2 regions of the Novosphingobium ginsenosidimutans genome follow, and region 1 is predicted to be linked to the other one. Evidence: predicted binding sites of a transcription regulator. Region 1 holds the regulator's gene; the other holds the start of a gene.
The links. Region 1 encodes LexA, which represses DNA repair genes until DNA is damaged. Its sites were predicted from a motif close to GTTCCNCNCTTGTTCT; they were not measured.

Region 1 (9,577 bases):
CCGTTCGAAACTGGTCGGGGTCAACAACCGCAATCTTAAGACCTTCGAAGTCGATCTTGCCACAACAGAGCGGCTTGCTGCCATGGTCCCGGCCGACGTCCTGCTGGTCTGCGAAAGCGGGATCGGCAGCCATGCCGATTGCGAGCGGATGGCAGCGAGCGGTGTCCGCACCTTCCTGGTCGGCGAAAGCCTGATGCGCCAGCCGGACGTCGAAGCAGCTACCCGCGCCCTGCTGCTGGGGTAAGCTCCGGCATTTTCGCGAGTTTCCTACTTGGCCAAAACCTGCCATTCCTGAATCCATGGCAGGACCGATCACACTTTTTTCCGATGCGGGACAGATTGACCCCGAAACCGGCTTAGGAATCGCAGATTTCTCGGCTTTCAAGCCTGTTGGAAGAAGCGGACAGGGTGTCAACTGTGTCAAGTCCAACGTAACGCTGCGTTCAGTCCGGAAGGCCTTGCGATGAACAAGCTCACGCACCTTGACGATGCCGGCAATGCGGCGATGGTTGACGTATCGACCAAACCGGCGACCGCGCGCGAGGCGCTGGCCGAAGGGCGCATCACCATGTCGGCCGAAGCCCTTGCCGCGATCCGCGCCGGAGCGGTCAAGAAGGGCGATGTTCTTGCAACGGCCCGCATTGCCGGGATCATGGCTGCGAAGAAAACCAGCGAGTTGATCCCGCTGTGCCATCCCCTGATGCTGTCCAAAGTGGCGGTCGATTTCGAGTTTGAAGCCGATGGCCTGCGGGTAACCGCCCTGGCGCGCCTTTCAGGTCAGACCGGAGTGGAAATGGAAGCACTGACCGCCGCTTCGGTCGCACTCCTGACAATCTATGACATGGCCAAGGCGCTCGACAAAGGCATGGTGATCGGCGGCCTGCGGCTGCTGGAGAAGCGCGGCGGCAAGTCAGGTGACTGGAAGGCGGCAAGCTGATGTCTGCGCCGCTGCCGCTGGAGGAAGCACAGCAGCGCTTGCTGGAGCTGGCCGAGCCACTGCCGCTGGAACGGGTTGATCCGCCCTCGGCGCTGGACCGCTGGCTGGCCGAGCCGCTGGTGGCCGCGCGCACCCAGCCAGCCTGCGCCATGTCGGCCATGGACGGCTATGCCGTGGCCGGGAACGACCTTTCCGGCCCCTGGCAAGTGATCGGTGAAAGCGCTGCCGGCCACCCCTTCGCGGGCTTTGTTGCGGCCGGACATGCAGTGCGGATCTCGACCGGCGCGGTCCTCCCCGACGGGGCTGGCGCCGTCGTGGTGCAGGAAGACGTCAGCCGCGATGGCGACCGCTTGATTCTGACCGGCGATGGCCCCGGCAGCCCCGGCAAGCACATCCGCCGCGCCGGCTCCGATTTTTCGGAAGGCGCGGTCCTGGCTGACCTCGGCGCCAGGATTAGTCCGGCGCATGTCGCGCTGACCCTGTCGGCGGGGCATCGCCACGTTGCCGTGCGGCGGATGCCGCGCCTAACCATCATCGACAGCGGCGACGAGCTGGCGGCCGATCCAGCCGACTGCGCGCCGCACCAGGTGCCCGCCAGCAATGGCGCCATGCTCGCCGCGCTGGTTGCAAGCCATCGCTGCGAAGTCAATCGCCGCGGGCCGATCCCCGATCAGTTGGACGAGCTGATCGCCGCGCTCGAGGCTGCGGCCGGGGCAGACGTGATTGTCACCAGCGGCGGGGCATCGGTCGGCGATCACGATCTGGTGATCCCGGCGCTGCAGGCCTGGGGGGCCGAGCTCGATTTCTGGAAGGTAGCAATCAAGCCCGGCAAGCCGCTGCTGGTGGCGCGGCGTGGGCGGCAGATCGTGCTGGGGCTGCCCGGCAACCCGGTATCGAGCTTCGTGACTGCCTGGCTCTTTCTGCTGCCGCTGCTGCGCCGCCTTTCTGGCGCGGCAGATCCGTTGCCGATGAAACGTACGGCGCATCTCACCGCCGATCTGGCCGCAGGCGGCGAACGGCGCGAGTTCCTTCGTGGCGTTCTGACGGAGGGGGTAGTGACTCCTGCGCTTGGCCAGGACAGCGGCGCACTGGCGGCCCTTGCCGGCAGCAATTGCCTGATCGACCGCCCCGCCCACAGCCCGGTTCTGCCGGCCGGAACGCCGGTTTTGGTCTATCCGCTCGAAAATGGCGGAATTGCTTGACGCCGATTCAAATGTTGCTTACCTGTTCCACATTCGTTCACTAAACGGCACGGGAACAGAGTCGTTCTCCCGGCCGCGAATGGGAGGTTGTGGCAATGCTGACGCGCAAGCAGCATGAGTTAATCCGGTTCATCCAGGTAAAGCTTGAAGAGACCGGGGTCTCCCCTTCGTTTGAGGAAATGAAGGAGGCGCTTGACCTCAAGTCGAAGTCCGGCGTCCACCGCCTGATCTCGGCGCTGGAGGAACGCGGTTTCATCCGCCGCCTGCCCAACCGCGCCCGCGCGCTGGAAGTGCTGAAGCAGCCGGAAGACGTGGTAACCAAGGGCCCCCGCGCCGCCAACTCGAACAGTGCCGCGGCTGCGGTGATTCGCCCGCCCGAGGCAAAGCCCGCCCCGGCCAACGACGTGATCGAAATTCCGCTCCACGGCCGCATCGCCGCCGGTGTGCCGATCGAGGCTATGGAAACCAGCGCGATGCTGCCGGTCCCCGCAGCCCTGCTCGGCGCGGGTGAGCACTATGCGCTCGAAGTCTCCGGGGACTCGATGATCGAAGCCGGGATCTTCGACGGCGATTATGCCTTGATCCGCAAGACCGACACCGCCCGCGATGGCGAGATTGTGGTGGCGCTTGTCCGCGGCGAAGAAGCGACGCTCAAATACCTGCACCGCGACAACGGCATGATCCGGCTCGATCCGGCCAATGCCGCTTACGAGCCGCAGATTTATCGTCCGGGCGAAGTCTTGGTCCAGGGCAAGCTGGCCGGCCTGCTGCGCCGCTATCACTGAACGGATTGGATGGGCCGGGGCCGGTATGGTGCTGGCCCCACCCACCAGCCGTGGTCGCCCTGGCTATCGGCCACGCTGACTACTTGGCGATCGGCCAGATCGATCGCCAAGCCCCCGCTTCGCTCCAGATAGCGCCGGTCCGCCTTGAGCCACCTGGGCTGGCAAGACCGAGGCAGCCAGCGGTCGGAGATCACCACATCGACCCGCTCACAGGCCGCCGCCAGTTCGCGTTCGGGCAACCGGTCGCGGGTCCGGGTCAGCAACAGACGCCAGGTGCGCTTGCCGCGCCAGACCTCGACTAGGCAAAGGTCGGCATTGCAGCGCGCGGCGGGCCACTGATCGAGGCTGCGCGGCGTACCGGTCATCCCGGCAAGCTCGAGCAGGGTATCCTGGGCATAGCCCTCGCGCCCCTCGCGCAAGACCAGCAGCTCACCCGGCACCTCGCCGGTCAGCCCGACATGCCGACCATCGCCCGAAACCAGCAGGTCTGGTGGCCGAAGTGTCACCAGCAGCAGGGCCCCAAGGCCCGCAGGCAGCAGCCCCCACAACCGCACCCGGCCTTGCCACAGCGCCAACCACAGCCCGCCTGCAACAAACAGCATGAACGCTTGCCAGCCCATCGCCGGCATGGTCGTCACGGCGCCGGGCTGACTGGCGGCATAATGCGCCAAAGCCAGCAAAGCATCGAGCGACTTGCCCGCCAGCCACCAGACCGGGCCGCCCCAACCAAACAGGTCGAGCAGCAGGGCGAGTGCAATGAGCGGCATCGAGACAAAGGTCGTCAGCGGGATCGCCACGACGTTGGCGAGCGCGCCGTAGACGCCCGACTGGTGGAAGTGGAACAGCCCGATCGGCATCAGCGCCAGCTCGATCACCACCCCGGTCAGCAGCAGCATGGCAAGGTTGCGTCCGGCCCGCGTCAGCCATCCCTCCTCGCGGGGGGCAAGGAACGCCTGGATCGGCGCCGCGCCGTGCAGGGCAACGATGGCGATCACGGCGGCAAAGCTCATCTGGAAGCTGGGCCCCACCAGCGCTTCGGGCCAGAACAGCAGGACTACGAAGGCCGCAACCGCAACCATCCGCAGCGACAGGGCTTCCCGCCCCAGCGCCAGCGCTGCCAGCACCAGCAGCGCAGCGATGCACGAACGCACCGTCGGCACTTCGGCCCCGGTCAGCAGGGTATAGCCGATCCCCGCCAAGGCGCCCGCTGCGGCGGCCGCTAAGGGCAGCCGCACCCGCAGCGCCAGCCATGGCCACAGCGCGCCAAGCTTGAGCACGACAAAGTAGACCGCCGCGATCACTGCGCTGACGTGCAGCCCGCTGATCGACAGCAGATGTGCCAGGCCTGAATTGCGCATGGCCTCCTCGTCCGCCTCGGCAATGGCCCCGCGGTCTCCACTGGCATAGGCCGCCGCGATGGCACCGGCCGAGCCAGGCAACAGCGCCCGGACATGCGCTGATAGATCGCGCTGGATGTCCTCCAGCCCGCCGCCCGGCGGAGCAGCGCGCACGATTGCGATCTCGCCCAGGGCGGAGCCCGTTGCGGCGATGCCCTGGAACCAGGCCGCACGGGCGAAGTCATACCCTCCGGGCAGCATCGGCGGGGCGGGCGGAACCAGCCTTGCCCGCAAGCGCACTTGCGCACCGGGTCGCAACTCGCCCCGATCAAGCGCTACTGGCACGTTGATCCGCGCCTTGATTGCACGGCCGCTCTCCGGTTCCCGCGCCGCCAGCAGTAGCCGCACGCGTCCTTCGGCGGGCTGCTCCTGCCGCGACAGCACAGTGCCGCTGAGCTCTGCCGCCTGCGGCCGCGCAATCGGGGCGGCGCCGACCAAGCTCGATTTCAGCCAAACGTGCCCGCAGCCCAGCGCGAGGGCCAGAGTCAGGGCCGCCAACGCCTGGCGCAGAAATGGGAACCTGCCATCCTCGCGCAGCACCAGAAGCGCGCCGGCGGCCACCACGCTGCAGGCCAGCAGCAGCGCGATCCACCAGCTGGCCGACGGCAGCGCGAACCAAGCGGCTATTCCCGCTGCAAAGCCCACTACCAACCACGGTGCGCGAGCGAAGCCGGCCCTGGCGAGAAAGCTCTCGACCCCGCTAAGTCCGCTTGCCAAGTTCACCCGCTTGCGCCAAGGGCCATGCTGCAATGCAGCGTCCCCTACGGGGACGACGCCAAGCGGCACATCAGGCAAGGCTTCGCGGGCCATGTCTGTACAAGACAGGATGGAGCGGGTGATGGCAAGTGTCGGAGCAACAAGCGAAAAGACGACGGGTCGCCCGGTCGTTACCCGCTTTGCCCCCTCGCCGACCGGCTATCTCCATATCGGCGGTGCGCGCACCGCGCTGTTCAATTGGCTCTATGCGCGCCATCACGGCGGCACCTACCTGTTGCGGATCGAGGACACTGACCGGGCGCGCTCGACCGAGCCCGCCATTGCCGCGATCTTCGACGGGCTTGAGTGGCTGGGTCTCGCCGGCGATGAACCCGCAACGTTCCAGTTCGCCCGTTCGGACCGCCATGCTGAGGTTGCCCACCAGCTACTTGAAACTGGCCATGCCTATCGCTGCTACCTGACCCAGGAAGAGCTGCAGGCCCGCCGCGAAGCCGCGCAGGCTGAACGCCGCACCTTCCGGATCGACAGCGAGTGGCGCGATGCCGACCCCGCGTCTGCGCCTGCCGGCCAGCCCTTCGTTGTCCGCATCAAGGCGCCGCGAGAGGGCGAAACGGTGATCGACGACGAAGTCCAGGGGCGGGTCACCGTCAGCAATGCCGAGCTCGACGACTTCGTCCTACTCCGCTCCGATGGCACCCCGACCTATATGCTGGCCGTAGTGGTCGACGATCACGACATGGGCGTGACCCACGTAATCCGGGGCGACGACCACCTCAACAACGCCTTCCGTCAGCTCGCGATCATTCGCGCGATGGGATGGCCAGAGCCGACCTACGCGCACGTGCCGCTGATCCACGGACATGACGGGGCAAAGCTTTCAAAGCGCCACGGCGCGCTCGGCGTCGACGCCTATCGCGACGAACTGGGGGTGCTGCCGGAAGCGATGTTCAACTACCTGTTGCGGCTCGGCTGGGGTCATGGCGACGAGGAAATCATCAGCCGCGACCAGGCGGTTGAGTGGTTTGACATTGCCCATGTTGGCAAGAGCCCGTCGCGCTTTGACCTTGCCAAGCTGCTCAACCTCAACGGCCATTACTTGCGCGAGGCCGACGATGAGCGGCTGGCCGCGCTGGTTGCTCAGCGCATGACCGGTCCGATCGATGAAGCCCTGCTCGCCCGCGCCATGCCAGTGCTGAAGGTGCGCGCCAAGGACTTGAATGAACTGGCCGCCAACGCCGCCTTCCTCTTCGCCCAGCGCCCGCTGACAATCGAGGACAAGGCCGCAGCCTTGCTGACCGACGAAGCGCGCGGCCTGCTGGGCCAGATCAAGAGCCGTATTGCAGCGCAGAACGATTGGACAGCTGAAAGCCTTGAAGCCAGCCTCAAGGCAATGGCAGAGGAACTGGGCCTCGGTCTCGGAAAGCTTGCACAACCCCTTAGGGCCGCGCTAACGGGCCAGACAACCTCCCCGGGTATATTCGACGTATTGGTTCTGCTTGGTCGGGATGAAAGCCTGGCGCGGATTGCCGCCCAGTCGCTTCCGGCCGGTGCGGCGCAGGATTGAAGGAGCAAGATGGTGGGCAACCAGGTTAAACTGAACGCAAACGGCCAGGATTTCGATTACCCGGTGCTTTCGGGCAGCGTCGGTCCCGACGTGATCGATATCCGCAAGCTCTACGGGCAAACCGGCATGTTCACCTTTGACCCGGGCTTCACCAGCACGGCCAGCTGCGAATCTGCCCTTACCTACATCGATGGCGATGAAGGCGTGCTGTTGCACCGCGGCTACCCGATCGGCCAGCTGGCCGAACATTCCAGCTTCATGGAAGTCAGCTATCTGCTGCTGAATGGCGAACTGCCGACCCAGGCAGAACTGAGCGACTTCAGCCGCACGATCACCCGCCACACCATGCTGCACGAGCAGCTCGCCACCTTCTATCGTGGCTTCCGCCGCGATGCGCACCCGATGGCGATCATGTGCGGCGTGGTCGGTGCGCTCTCGGCCTTCTATCACGACAGCACCGACATTTCCGATCCGATGCAGCGCAAGATCGCCAGCCATCGCCTGATCGCCAAGATGCCGACGATCGCGGCAATGGCCTATAAGTATTCGGTTGGTCAGCCGTTCATCTATCCCGACAACAACCTATCCTACACCGGCAACTTCCTGAAAATGACCTTCGGTGTCCCGGCCGAACAGTACGAAGTGATCCCGGCCGTCGAACGCGCGATGGACCGGATCTTCATCCTCCACGCCGACCACGAGCAGAACGCCTCGACCAGCACCGTGCGTCTCGCCGGCTCGTCAGGCGCCAACCCGTTTGCCTGCATTGCCGCGGGGATCGCTTGCCTGTGGGGCCCCGCGCATGGCGGCGCGAACGAAGCCGCGCTCAACATGCTCAAGGAAATCGGCACGCCCGACAAGATCCCGCACTACATTGAGCGCGCCAAGGACAAGAACGATCCGTTCCGCCTGATGGGCTTCGGCCACCGCGTCTACAAGAACTACGACCCCCGCGCGACTGTCATGCAGAAGACCGTGCGCGAAGTGTTCGACGCGTTGAAGGTCACCGATCCGCTGTTCGAAACCGCGCTGCGGCTTGAAGAAATCGCACTGAACGATCCCTACTTCGTCGAGAAGAAGCTGTTCCCGAACGTGGATTTCTATTCGGGCATCATCCTTTCGGCGATCGGCTTCCCGACCACCATGTTCACCGCGCTGTTCGCCCTGGCCCGCACCGTCGGCTGGGTGGCGCAGTGGAACGAAATGATCAGCGATCCTGGCCAGAAGATCGGGCGTCCGCGCCAGCTCTATACTGGTCCGACCCAGCGCGATTACGTGCCACTCGACAAGCGGTGATCTGCGGGTGATAGTGCGCCCTTGAACATACAAGGGGAAGCACATGGAAACCGTCAGAAACGTCCTCAGGCTGCTTTACATGGTCTTGGGCGGGCTGCTGGCCTTCTCTGGCTTTTTCTGGGCCCTGCAGGGCGCCGGGGTCATCATGTGGCCCAAGGAAAGCTTTATGCTGGCTGATCCGGCCTGGATCCGGAACGGACTGATTACCGCCGCACTAGGCCTTGGCCTGATCTGGGTGCTGCGCGGTCGTCGGGCTTAAGGCCAGCAAGTCAGCCGGCACTTCGACCGTGAACCGCGCGCCTTGTCCGGGTGCGCTATCAACCGTCAGGTCGCCGCCCATCGCGCGGGCTAGGCGACGCGAGATGTAAAGCCCAAGGCCCGAACCACCGTCCTCACCGCTGCGGCCAAGTCGCTCGAACTTTTCGAACACCTTGGCTTGCTGCTCATCCGAAAGCCCCGGCCCCTGGTCTGCGACGATCAGCCGTGCCCGGCCGCCGGCATCCTCCAACCTAATCCAGACCTGCGAGTTGTCCGGGGCATAGCGGATGGCATTGCCAACCAGGTTGAGCAGGATCTGCAGCACGCGGCGAAATTCAGCGATGGCCGGGAGGTGCTCGCCAGCTTTGGGCGCATCGATGGTAATGCCGCGCTCTTGTGCCCGCACCGCCAAGATCCCGGCGGCACGGCGCGCGACATCGGCCAGGTCGATCCGGTCAGGCGCAGTGTTGAAGTCCTCTGCTTCGACCACTTCAAGGTCAGCCAGATCTTCGACCAGCGAAAGCAGATGTTGGCCCGCTGCGGCAATATCGGCGGCATAGGCAGCATATTCCTCCGCCAGCGGTCCAGCCAGGCGCGTACGGATCGTTTCGGCATTGGCAATGATCCGGGAAATGGGCTGACGCAAAACCGGCGCAATGTCGCGCCCAACCGGGCCAGGCTCGTTGCTGGGCATGCGGTTCTCGCCCGGGACCGAATGCGATGGCAGAGCCGGCACGGGCAGGACGGTTTCGGAGGTCAGGCACAGTTCAAAGCCATGAATCTCGGCAGCGATGCCGGTCTTGGGAACCAAGGTGGCGCGCCACTTGCGTTCAGAGCCGGGCACCTTCACTGCAGCGCCATCAAGCAGGCGCCAGTGCACCGGCTGGCGGTGGGAACTGCCTTCGACAGTGATGAAATCGGTCCACGGGCGCCCTACGCCGGCCTGCATTGCGGCGGCGACCTGTTCCAGATCCGGCGCCTCGGCATTGACGGCGATCACCCCTTGCGCTCCATCAAGCACGGCGATCAGCTCGGCCACCGTGCGATCGATCGCGATCCGGCGGGCAACGGTTTCGTTGAGGTCCTCCGCCGGCAGCGGCGTCGCCTGCCAGCTGATCACGGCAATCTCGCACGCGCCGCTGTCCGGATCGGGTACAACCTCAATCCAGGCCGTAATGGCATCCTGACCATCGGACGCTTCCATTCGGCGCGCGATCTTGAGGCCCAGGCTGCGGCCGCGCTGAACAATCTCGCGCAGGGCGGGAATAGCAATCGGACCGGGCACGTCGCCGCCACAGCGCTGCTGTAGCAGGGCCACCAGCTCATCAGCCGATGTCAGAACGTCATTCCCGTCGCACGAGGCGCGGGCCAGCAAGGCACCGCCTGGGGTCATTCCTAGCGGCCTGCCCCCGCAAGGGAGC
Region 2 (9,577 bases), 870 kb from region 1:
AGAAGGCCGCCAGCATCATCTTGATCTCGGTTGGCTTGAACACGCGGGCATACTTGTCGTGGTAGCAATCCTGCACCTCGACATCGGCCTGGGTGAAGAAGCGGAAGATCTGCGTCAGCAGGTTCCGCTCAGACTCGCTGATCTTCTGCGCCCAATCGCGGCAGTCTTCGCCCAGGGGCACTTCCTCGGGCATCCAGTGGATCTGCTGCTGCCGCTTCCAGAACTCGTAAGCCCAGGGATATTCGAAGGGCTTGTAGGTCTTGCGGGCTTCAAGAAGGGGCATCGATCAGACTCCTGCGGGCGAGCGGTGAATATAGGCATGAACGGGGCCAGCGCGAAGGGTTTGCACCCGCTGCGACTGGGGAAAACGGCGGCTCGTCGAAAGCGGCGGAACCGAAAGGTTAACGCAACGTTGTGAGCGGTGAGGGCCCGCGATCTTCGCGAGCGACCCCACCTTAGGAGAGCAACGATGTCCGGTGAATTTGAACCGAACGATTCGCGCAATGTCACGGGCGCGGCGTCCACCCCGGACGGCCGCTGGACGGCGCAGGGGCAGCAGCCCCCGCTGGCCAATGGCGAAACGCCCAGCAGCCCGGCCCGGAGCGAGGACAGCCAGGAACCGACCCGCGCCCAGGGTGGCGGCGGAGCCGGGGGCGGCGGCCTGAGCGACGATGGCGCCGGCGACATGAGCGAAGACGTCGGGAGTGACGATGTGGACGGCGAAGACGGAGTCCAGTTCCGCCCCGATCAGGAACTGATCCGCAAGGTTGGTGAAGACGGCGGGGCCGGTGGCCTCTCCAATGAAGGCGAAGGAGAAGACATGGAAAACCGGAATATGGGCAGCGAAAGCGGCAGCAACCAGGGTGCCAGCGACCAGAGCCTGGGACAGGCCAACGAAAGCGGTTGGCCGGGCCAGCAGAACAGCGGGACCGAGGCCAGTCAGCAGCAGCAGTTCAGCGGCAGCGCCGGCGGGCAGATGGGCGGCGAGCCGGGCCAGCAAGGCTCGCTGGGCGAGCAGATCCGCGAGCACATGCGCGTGGTTGACGCCGAGGGCACCCAGATCGGCACGGTCGACAGCTTTGAGAACGACCAGATCAAGCTGACCCGCAGCGGCAGCAGCGATGGCGAACATCACTACCTGCCGATCGACCGCGTGGCCGGCATCGAAGGCGAAACCATTCGCCTGCACGAAACCGGCCAGAGCGTGTTCGGAAACAACGGCTCCTGAGCAAGCAGCCTGACGGAATGGTGCCCCCGCCTGCACGGCAGGGGCGCCATTTGCGTGTCCTACTTCCAGAACCAGCCTGGCTTGAGCGCCCGTTCCTTGCGGTTGCGCCACATCTGCACATAGACCCACAGGCCCGACAGGCTGAAGAAGATCAGCGCCAGGCCCGACAGGATCGAGATGACGGTCCCGGCCGGCCCAAACTCCTCGCCCGAATGCAGGTGATGGAGATAGCCCACCCAGGCCCGCGCGCTGTCCTTCGCTGGCTTGGGTCGGCAGGTCATCGTTTCCGGACAGACAAAGCCAGCCGGCACGGCTGAGGCGGCGGCGCTGCGCCCCTCGCTCTCCGCCTTCAGATCGGCGAACTGGCTCATCACCCCGGTCGTAGCGATGAACAGCAGGAAGACTCCGAAAAATACCGCGAGCCAGCGGTGCCACTTGCGCATGTGCAAACCCCATCCGTTGCGTAGTTGGCGCAACCGAAAGCGGGTTTGAAGGGCGGGCGCAAGTCATTGTCGTGTCGCAGTGTGTATCGGGTTCAAAATCGGTGACGATCACGGCTGGAGCTGGGCGTAAGTCAGCAGTCCGACCAGCAGCAGGGTGGCCAGGCCAAAGGCCAGCAGCATGGTCCCCGCTATCCGCCGGGCATAACGGGCCGCCTCGCCTGGGGTTTGCCGGGTCAGGACGAAGAGCCCGGCGAACGTCGCCAGGCCCCCGGCCCCGGCCAGGGCAAGGCGGCCGTAGTCCATGCTCAGGCAGCCCTTACTGACAAGCGAGGCATTCCTCGTAGTCGGTCTGGCCGCCGGCGCTCAGTTCCATCACCGGGGCATCGGCGGTGTTGTCCGCCTCGACCCCGCCGGCGAAACCGGCGCGCTGCACCGACTTCGAGCGCAGGTAGTAGAGCGACTTGATGCCCTTCTCCCAGGCCTGGAAGTGCAGCATCATCAGGTCCCACTTGTCGACATCGGCCGGGATATAGAGGTTCAGGCTCTGCGCCTGGTCGATGTAAGGGGTCCGGTCAGCCGCGAATTCGAGCAGCCAGCGCTGGTCGATCTCGAAGCTGGTCTTGTAGACCGCCTTTTCCTCTGGGCTGAGGAAATCGAGGTGCTGGACCGAACCGCCGCGCTCAAGGATCGAGTTCCAGACGTTGGTCGAATCCTTCGACTTCGACTGGAGCAGCTTCTCAAGGTAAGGGTTCTTGACCACGAACGAACCCGACAGGGTCTTGTGGGTGTAGATGTTGGCCGGGATCGGCTCGATGCAGGCGCTGGTGCCGCCGCAGATGATGCTGATCGACGCGGTCGGCGCGATCGCCATCTTGCAGGAGAAGCGCTGCATCACGCCCATGTCGGCAGCATCGGGGCAGGCGCCCCGTTCCTGGGCCAGCATCAGCGAAGCCTCATCGGCCTTGGCGGCGATGTGCTTGAACATCTTGAGGTTGAGCGCCTTGGCCATCGCACTTTCAAAGGCGACGCCCTTGAGCTGCAGATAGGAGTGGAAGCCCATCACGCCCATGCCGACCGACCGCTCGCGCATGGCCGAATACTTGGCGCGGGCCATCTCGTCTGGCGCGCGGTCGATATAGTCCTGCAGCACGTTGTCGAGGAAGCGCAGCACGTCCTCGATAAAGCGCTCGTCCTTGTTCCACTCGTCCCAGGTTTCGAGGTTGAGCGAGCTGAGGCAGCAGACCGCGGTGCGATCGTTGCCAAGGTGGTCAATCCCGGTCGGCAGGGTGATTTCCGAACAGAGGTTCGAGGTCGAGACCTTGAGCCCCAGATCGCGGTGATGCTTGGGCATCATCCGGTTCACCGTATCGGAGAAGACGATATAGGGTTCCCCCGTCGCCAGGCGAGTTTCGACCAGCTTCTGGAACAGGCTGCGGGCATCGACCGTGCCGCGCACCGACCCGTCCTTGGGGCTGCGCAGGTGGAATTCGGTGCCATCGCGCACGGCTTCCATGAACTCGTCGGTCAAGAGCACGCCGTGGTGGAGGTTCAGCGCCTTGCGGTTGAAGTCCCCCGAAGGCTTGCGGATCTCAAGGAACTCCTCGATTTCCGGGTGGCTGACGTCGAGATAGCAGGCGGCCGAGCCGCGGCGCAGCGAACCTTGCGAGATCGCAAGCGTCAGGCTGTCCATCACCCGGACGAAGGGGATGATCCCGCTGGTCTTGCCGTTGAGGCCAACCGGCTCACCAATCCCGCGGACCTGGCCCCAGTAGGTGCCGATGCCGCCGCCGCGGCTGGCCAGCCAGACGTTCTCGTTCCAGGTGCCGACAATGCCTTCAAGGCTGTCCGACACCGAGTTGAGGTAGCACGAGATCGGCAGGCCGCGCCCGGTGCCGCCGTTCGACAGGACCGGCGTTGCCGGCATGAACCACAGCTGCGAGATGTAGTCATAGAGGCGCTGGGCGTGGGCCTCGTCATCGGCATAGGCATCGGCGACGCGGGCAAAGAGATCCTGATAGCGCTCACCCGGCAGCAGGTAGCGGTCATCCAGGGTGTCCTTGCCGAAATCGGTCAGCAGCGCATCGCGGGCGTGATCGACCTCGATCGCAAAGCGGCGCGGCTGGACCGACTTGGAATCTTCATGCTTCGGCGCGGCCACGGCCTTGACCATGGCTTCGGCGGCGGCCTGGGCCACCAGCGCTTCGGAACCGAGATCAGCCTTGTCTGCCATGCTTACAGCCGGGCCCTTGCCCGCCTCCTTCTTCATCGTCTTGCCCTGGGTCTTCACCGGCGCATCCGCCGTCACCATTGCATCCATTTCAGCCATCGTCGGCTCATCCCCGGACCTGAATTCCACGTGCTGCCCCTTGCTATCCTGTTGCCTGCCCCGTGCGGTTTTCCGGAAGGTCTCCGGGCCCCGCAATGTTCCACTTTCGTTCGAATCAGCAGCACAAGCTGTGATCCTACCAGAGCGGGCGAACAAATGGAGAAAAACTTATCCCCGACCTGTCCCCAGCCCTGTCCGTTCCAACCCCTTGAAGCGCCCCTTTTCCGACCGAATCCGGCCCCGTTCGCGCTTGTCGCACGTATTGAGCCAAATCTAGGTCTAGAGGTCCCCCCGAGTGCCGGACCACAACCTATAGTGCCCAATCGCGAATCAGGCGCAAGAGGGTAAATCGCCTGTTCATCTTCCGGGGCGGCGCGGCGCGGTGCCGACGGGCCTTGCGCATTGCAGCGACGCGCGGGAATTCCGCCACTGGTGTGACGCGCAAGAGTCAAAGTGAATCTGTGAAAAAATTTTTGTCCGGGGAGAGGGCTTCGCGCGGCTTGACTAACGATAGAATCGGGCCCCGCAACGAACTTGCGCGGCGGCGCTTTGCGGTTAGTCTGGCCCCCCTATCCGGAGGAGCCAGACCACCATGCTGAATATCATCGGGATTATCTTCTCAGGCCTGTTCGTGGGCGTGCTGGCGCGCTTCTTTTACCCTGGCGCAGTCGACATGGGTTTCTGGATGACCAGCCTGCTGGGCGTGGGCGGCGCGCTGGTGGTCGGCCTGCTGGGATCGATGAGCAACGGCCAGGGCATCGGCGAAGGCTTCAACCGCGCCGGCTGCTTTTCCTCGATCCTGGGCGCGATGCTGCTGATCTTTGTCGGGCGGCAGCTGGGCTGGGGGTTTTGAGGTGGCAAGGCTCACCCAGGCGATCGACCGGCTCGATGTTTTGGCAGAGCGCTATCGCCGGCCGATCTCGTTCTTGAGCGCGCTGCTGTTTGCGCTGAGCTGCGCGACCTGGGCCGGCTTCATCCGCTGGCCGGATTTCGAACTGCTGAGCGAACGGCAAGCCGTGTTGATCAGCACCGGCTGGAACGCAATCTGGTGGGGCCTGCTAAACCCCCGGATCATGCGCCGCCGGGCCGAGCGCGCCGCCGCGACCGAAGCGAGCACCCCGGCCTAACGCGCCACGCCCGCAATCGCATCGGCCACTTCGTCAACCAGTTCGAGCGGCAGGTCATGGCCCATGCCGGGGATCTCGTGCAGTCGCGCGCCCGGAATGTGCGCGGCGGTATCGCGGCCGCCTTCCACGCGGACCAAGGGATCGTCGACCCCGTGGATCACCAGCGCCGGCGCCGTCACCTTCTTCAATCGCTCCCGCCGGCAGCCATCATCGATGATTGCGGCGAGCTGGCGGCCAGCCCCGGTCGGGTGGAAACTGCGCTGCAAATCACGGGTGATCCGCTCGGTCAGCCGCTCCTCGGGTGCCGGGTAGGCCGGGCTACCGATTGCGCGGGCGATGTTGATCACGTGCGGCACGATCTGATCGAGCGAGGCGTTGGTGGGCGGCGGGGTGGTCAGCGCCTTGAACGCCTCGGGCTTGGCGGGCGGGACGCGGCGATTGCCGGTGGTCGACATGATCGAGGTGAGCGAGAGCGTACGCTCAGGATAGGTCGCCGCGACCAGCTGCGCGATCATCCCGCCCATCGAGGCACCAACGATGTGCGCCTTGGCGATCCCCAGTGCATCGAGCAGGCCAACCGCATCGGCCGCCATGTCGGTCAGCCGGTAGGGCAGCCTGGGCCTGAGGCCGAACAGCCGCATCAGCACCACCTTGCGGACATTGGGCACGCCATGTTCGGTGAACTTGGTCGAGAGGCCGATATCGCGATTGTCATAACGGATCACGTGATAGCCGCGCGCCACCAATGCCTCGACCAGCTCGATCGGCCAGAGCGTCAACTGCGCGCCCAGCCCCATGATGAGCAGCAGCGGCGGGTTGGCCGGATCGCCATAACGCTCAACCTCTAGGCTGACTCCGTTGGCAGTGACTTGTGGCATGCAGCCTCCCTTCAAGGTCCTGTTCTGACAATTAGAATGGCGGATTTCCGCCATTTGTGTACGCTATAGTGCCGATTTTTCCGTCCCGCGCCAGCCCCGATTGGGCGTTAACCACGGAACGATGCCCCCATGGTCCGGTTACCTTCACATCCCGCAGCAACGGCGGGAAACTTGAAAGGACAGGATGATGGCAAACCAGAACCAGGGCGACAAGCAGGGCGGCCAGCGCCAGGCTGGCGGTCAGCAGGCCGGTGGCCAGGGTGGCAGCACCCGCCAGGGTCAGGGCGGCGGCATGGGCGGCGGCTCGAAGCAGGGCGGCCAGTCCGGCGGCCAGGACGACAAGGGCGGAAGCAAAGGCGGCCGCTAGGTCGCAGTACACGCCCGACAGTGCCGGCACACCCCACCGGCCAGCAGGGGCCGTCTCCGATGGAGGCGGCCCTTTGCTTCGCCCGTTACGCCCGCGAATGCGGACTGGCGCCAGGATGATTACGGCACCAGCACCGTATCGCGCGCGTGGGGCAGCATTTCCGGGTAATCGAGCGTGAAGTGCAGCCCGCGGCTCTCCTTGCGCTCCAGCGCAGAGCGGACAATCAGTTCCGCGCATTGCAGCAGGTTGCGCAGTTCGATCAGGTCGGTCGAGACGCGGAAGTGGCCGTAGTAATCGCCCACTTCCTCCATCAGCAGCTTGATCCGGTGCGCCGCGCGTTCCAGCCGCTTGGTGGTGCGGACGATGCCAACGTAGTTCCACATGAAGCGGCGGATCTCGGTCCAGTTCTGCTGGATGATCACTTCCTCGTCGCTGTCGGTAACGCGGCTTTCGTCCCAGGCGCGGACCGGCGGCGGGGCCGCGAACTCCTCCCACCGCGCCAGGATGTCGGCCGCAGCCGCCTCGCCGAAAACGAAGCATTCAAGCAGGCTGTTTGAAGCCAGGCGGTTGGCCCCGTGGAGACCGCTTTCGGTGCATTCGCCGGCGGCGTAGAGGCCGGGCAGGTCAGTCCGGCCATGAAGGTCGATCACGATCCCGCCGCACGTATAGTGCTGCGCCGGTACGACCGGGATCGGCTGCGTGGTCATGTCGATGCCAAGACCGAGCAGCTTTTCATAGATCGTCGGAAAGTGGCCTTTCACGAAATCGGCGGGCTGGTGGCTGATATCGAGGTGGACGTAGCTCAGGCCGTCGCGCTTGATCTCGCTGTCGTTGGCGCGGGCGACAATGTCGCGGGGGGCCAGTTCGGCGCGTTCGTCATAGTCGGGCATGTAGCGGTGCCCGGTCTTGGGGTTGAGCAGCCGTCCGCCCTCGCCGCGCACCGCCTCGGTGATCAGGAAGTTCTTGACCTCCAGGTTGTAGAGGCAGGTTGGGTGGAACTGCATCATTTCCATGTTGGCAACGCGGCAACCCGCGCGCCAGGCCATCGCGATCCCGTCGCCGGTCGCGCCGCGCGGCGCGGTGCTGAACTGGTAGACACGCCCCGCCCCGCCGGTGGCCAGGATTGTCGCCCGGGCAGTATGCGCCTCAACCGTGCCAGTCTGCTCATTGAGCGCATAGACGCCCCAGACCCGGCCCGAGCCCGAATAGCGCTCTTCGTGCCGCCCGGTGATCAGATCGATGCAGGCGCGGTGCGGCAGCAGGGTGACATTGGGATGAGCCTCGGCCGCGCGCAGCAGGGCATCGAGCACGGCGCGCCCGGTGGCATCGTCGACATGGACGATCCGGCGGTGGCTGTGGCCGCCCTCGCGGGTGAGGTGGAGATCTGGCCCTTCGGTATTGAACGGCACACCCAGCTCGACCAGCCGGTTGATCGCATGGGGGGCCTGCTCGATCACGAATTCGACCGTCTCGCGGCGGTTGAGGCCGGCCCCGGCCACCATGGTGTCGCGAATATGGTTCTCGAAGGTGTCACCGGCATCAAGCACCGCAGCGATCCCGCCCTGGGCCCAGGCAGTCGACCCGCCGTCAATCGCGCCTTTTGCAAGGACCAGGACCTTGACCTGTTCCGCCAGCTCAAGCGCCGCCGTCAGCCCCGCCGCGCCCGAGCCGACTATGATGACGTCGTGGTTCATAGTCCCCCCTCCCGCTTGCGGGAGGGGTCGGGGGTGGGCCCTTCGCCAAGCACGAGTGAAATTGCCGAGATCACGCCCGCGACATTACCCAGCACATCGGCATTCGAAAAATGAAGCACCTGGTATCCTGCCCGCTTGAGGTAGCCGTCACGCTGAAGATCGCGCTGTGGCTGAACGTCGTGCGAAAATCCATCCAGCTCGACAATCAGCATTCGTTCGCGGCACAGGAAATCAGCGAAGAACGGTCCAACTGGCATCTGGCGGCTAAACTTCACGCCAAGCTGCGATCGGGCGAGGTATAGCCAAAGCAACCGCTCCGCTGGGGTTGCTGCGCGTCTAAGTTCGCGGGCCCGGGTGGTGTTGCGCACCTTGAAGTTGCCATAGCTTGCCAAGGGCCCACCCCTAACCCCTCCCGCAAGCGGGAGGGGGACTCAAGGCGTCTTGGCTGTTCACGCGGCCTGGGCCGCGCTGCTGGTCAGGGTAACGAAGACGTCTTCCAGATCGGCCTCGCGGGTGCTGACATCGACGATGCCAAAGCCCATGGCCTGAACCAGCGAGAGCACTTCGCCGGCGTTGCTGCGGTCCTTGTCGTAGGTGATCTCCAGCGTGTGATCGCCGGTCTTCTCGCACTTGATTATCGCCGGGTGGGCCGGGCATTCGGCGGCCGGCTTGTCGACCGTCACCACCACCACCTTCTCGCGCGCCATTTCGACCAGTTCGCGGGTCGGTTTGTTGGCGATCAGTTCACCATGGTTGATGATGGCGATGCGGTCGCACAGCTCCTCGGCCTCTTCGAGGTAATGGGTGGTCAGCACCACGGTGACCCCCTGCGCGTTGAGGTCGCTGACCAGTTCCCACAGCTGACGGCGCAGTTCGACGTCGACCCCGGCCGTCGGCTCGTCCAGCACGATCACCGGCGGCTGGTGGACCAGCGCCTTGGCGATCAGCAGGCGGCGCTTCATGCCGCCCGACAGGGTGCGGGAATAGGCATTGGCCTTGTCCGAGAGGTGGACCTGGCCGAGCAGCTCCAGGCTGCGCCGCGCGGCCTTGGGCACGCCATAGAGCCCGGCCTGGATATCCAGCACTTCGACCGGCGTGAAGAACGGATCGAAGACAATCTCCTGCGGCACGATGCCGATCGCACGCTTGGCGTTGCGCGGGTCCTTGTCGATATCGAAGCCCCAGATTTCCGCTGTCCCGCTGGTCTTCATTACCAGGCCAGCCAAAATGTTGATCAGCGTCGACTTGCCGGCGCCATTCGGGCCGAGCAGGCCGAAGATCTCGCCCTGCGGCACGTCGAAGGACACGCCCTTCAGTGCCAGTTTACCTTCCCCCTGACCGGCAGGGGCGTAACGCTTGACGAGGTCGTGGATGCGAATGGCGGCAGGCTGTTCCATGAACGCGCTCTTGCGGCAGGATTCCGCGAACGTAAAGCCCTGCGAAAGGCCGCTGCCCGCTGCCGGCTTAGGTACCAGTCCCTAACGGCTTGTTTACCATGTTCGTCCAGCATGGCG

Region 2: FRF71_RS07620 (ribonucleoside-diphosphate reductase subunit alpha) is a predicted target of LexA. The motif match lies at 4,095-4,110, and genes of this name have one in related genera.

Annotation. Positions count from the first base shown of each region.
Region 1 is NZ_CP042345.1:2,387,233-2,396,809, reverse strand. Features, by position in the region: gene trpC (indole-3-glycerol phosphate synthase TrpC) at 1-244, shown strand, start outside; gene moaC (cyclic pyranopterin monophosphate synthase MoaC) at 464-937, shown strand; gene FRF71_RS11815 (molybdopterin molybdotransferase MoeA) at 937-2,139, shown strand; gene lexA (transcriptional repressor LexA) at 2,235-2,924, shown strand; gene FRF71_RS11805 (ComEC/Rec2 family competence protein) at 2,918-5,131, opposite strand; gene gltX (glutamate--tRNA ligase) at 5,160-6,602, shown strand; gene FRF71_RS11795 (citrate synthase) at 6,612-7,898, shown strand; gene FRF71_RS11790 (hypothetical protein) at 7,942-8,157, shown strand; gene FRF71_RS11785 (sensor histidine kinase) at 8,113-9,549, opposite strand; gene FRF71_RS11780 (hypothetical protein) at 9,552-9,577, opposite strand, start outside.
Region 2 is NZ_CP042345.1:1,521,231-1,530,807, reverse strand. Features, by position in the region: gene FRF71_RS07640 (ribonucleotide-diphosphate reductase subunit beta) at 1-283, opposite strand, end outside; gene FRF71_RS15745 (DUF2171 domain-containing protein) at 470-1,228, shown strand; gene FRF71_RS07630 (PepSY-associated TM helix domain-containing protein) at 1,288-1,704, opposite strand; gene FRF71_RS07625 (hypothetical protein) at 1,780-1,974, opposite strand; gene FRF71_RS07620 (ribonucleoside-diphosphate reductase subunit alpha) at 1,988-3,937, opposite strand; gene FRF71_RS07615 (GlsB/YeaQ/YmgE family stress response membrane protein) at 4,590-4,850, shown strand; gene FRF71_RS07610 (hypothetical protein) at 4,852-5,124, shown strand; gene FRF71_RS07605 (alpha/beta hydrolase) at 5,121-6,002, opposite strand; gene FRF71_RS07600 (hypothetical protein) at 6,190-6,369, shown strand; gene nadB (L-aspartate oxidase) at 6,489-8,063, opposite strand; gene FRF71_RS07590 (endonuclease domain-containing protein) at 8,060-8,455, opposite strand; gene FRF71_RS07585 (ABC transporter ATP-binding protein) at 8,513-9,460, opposite strand.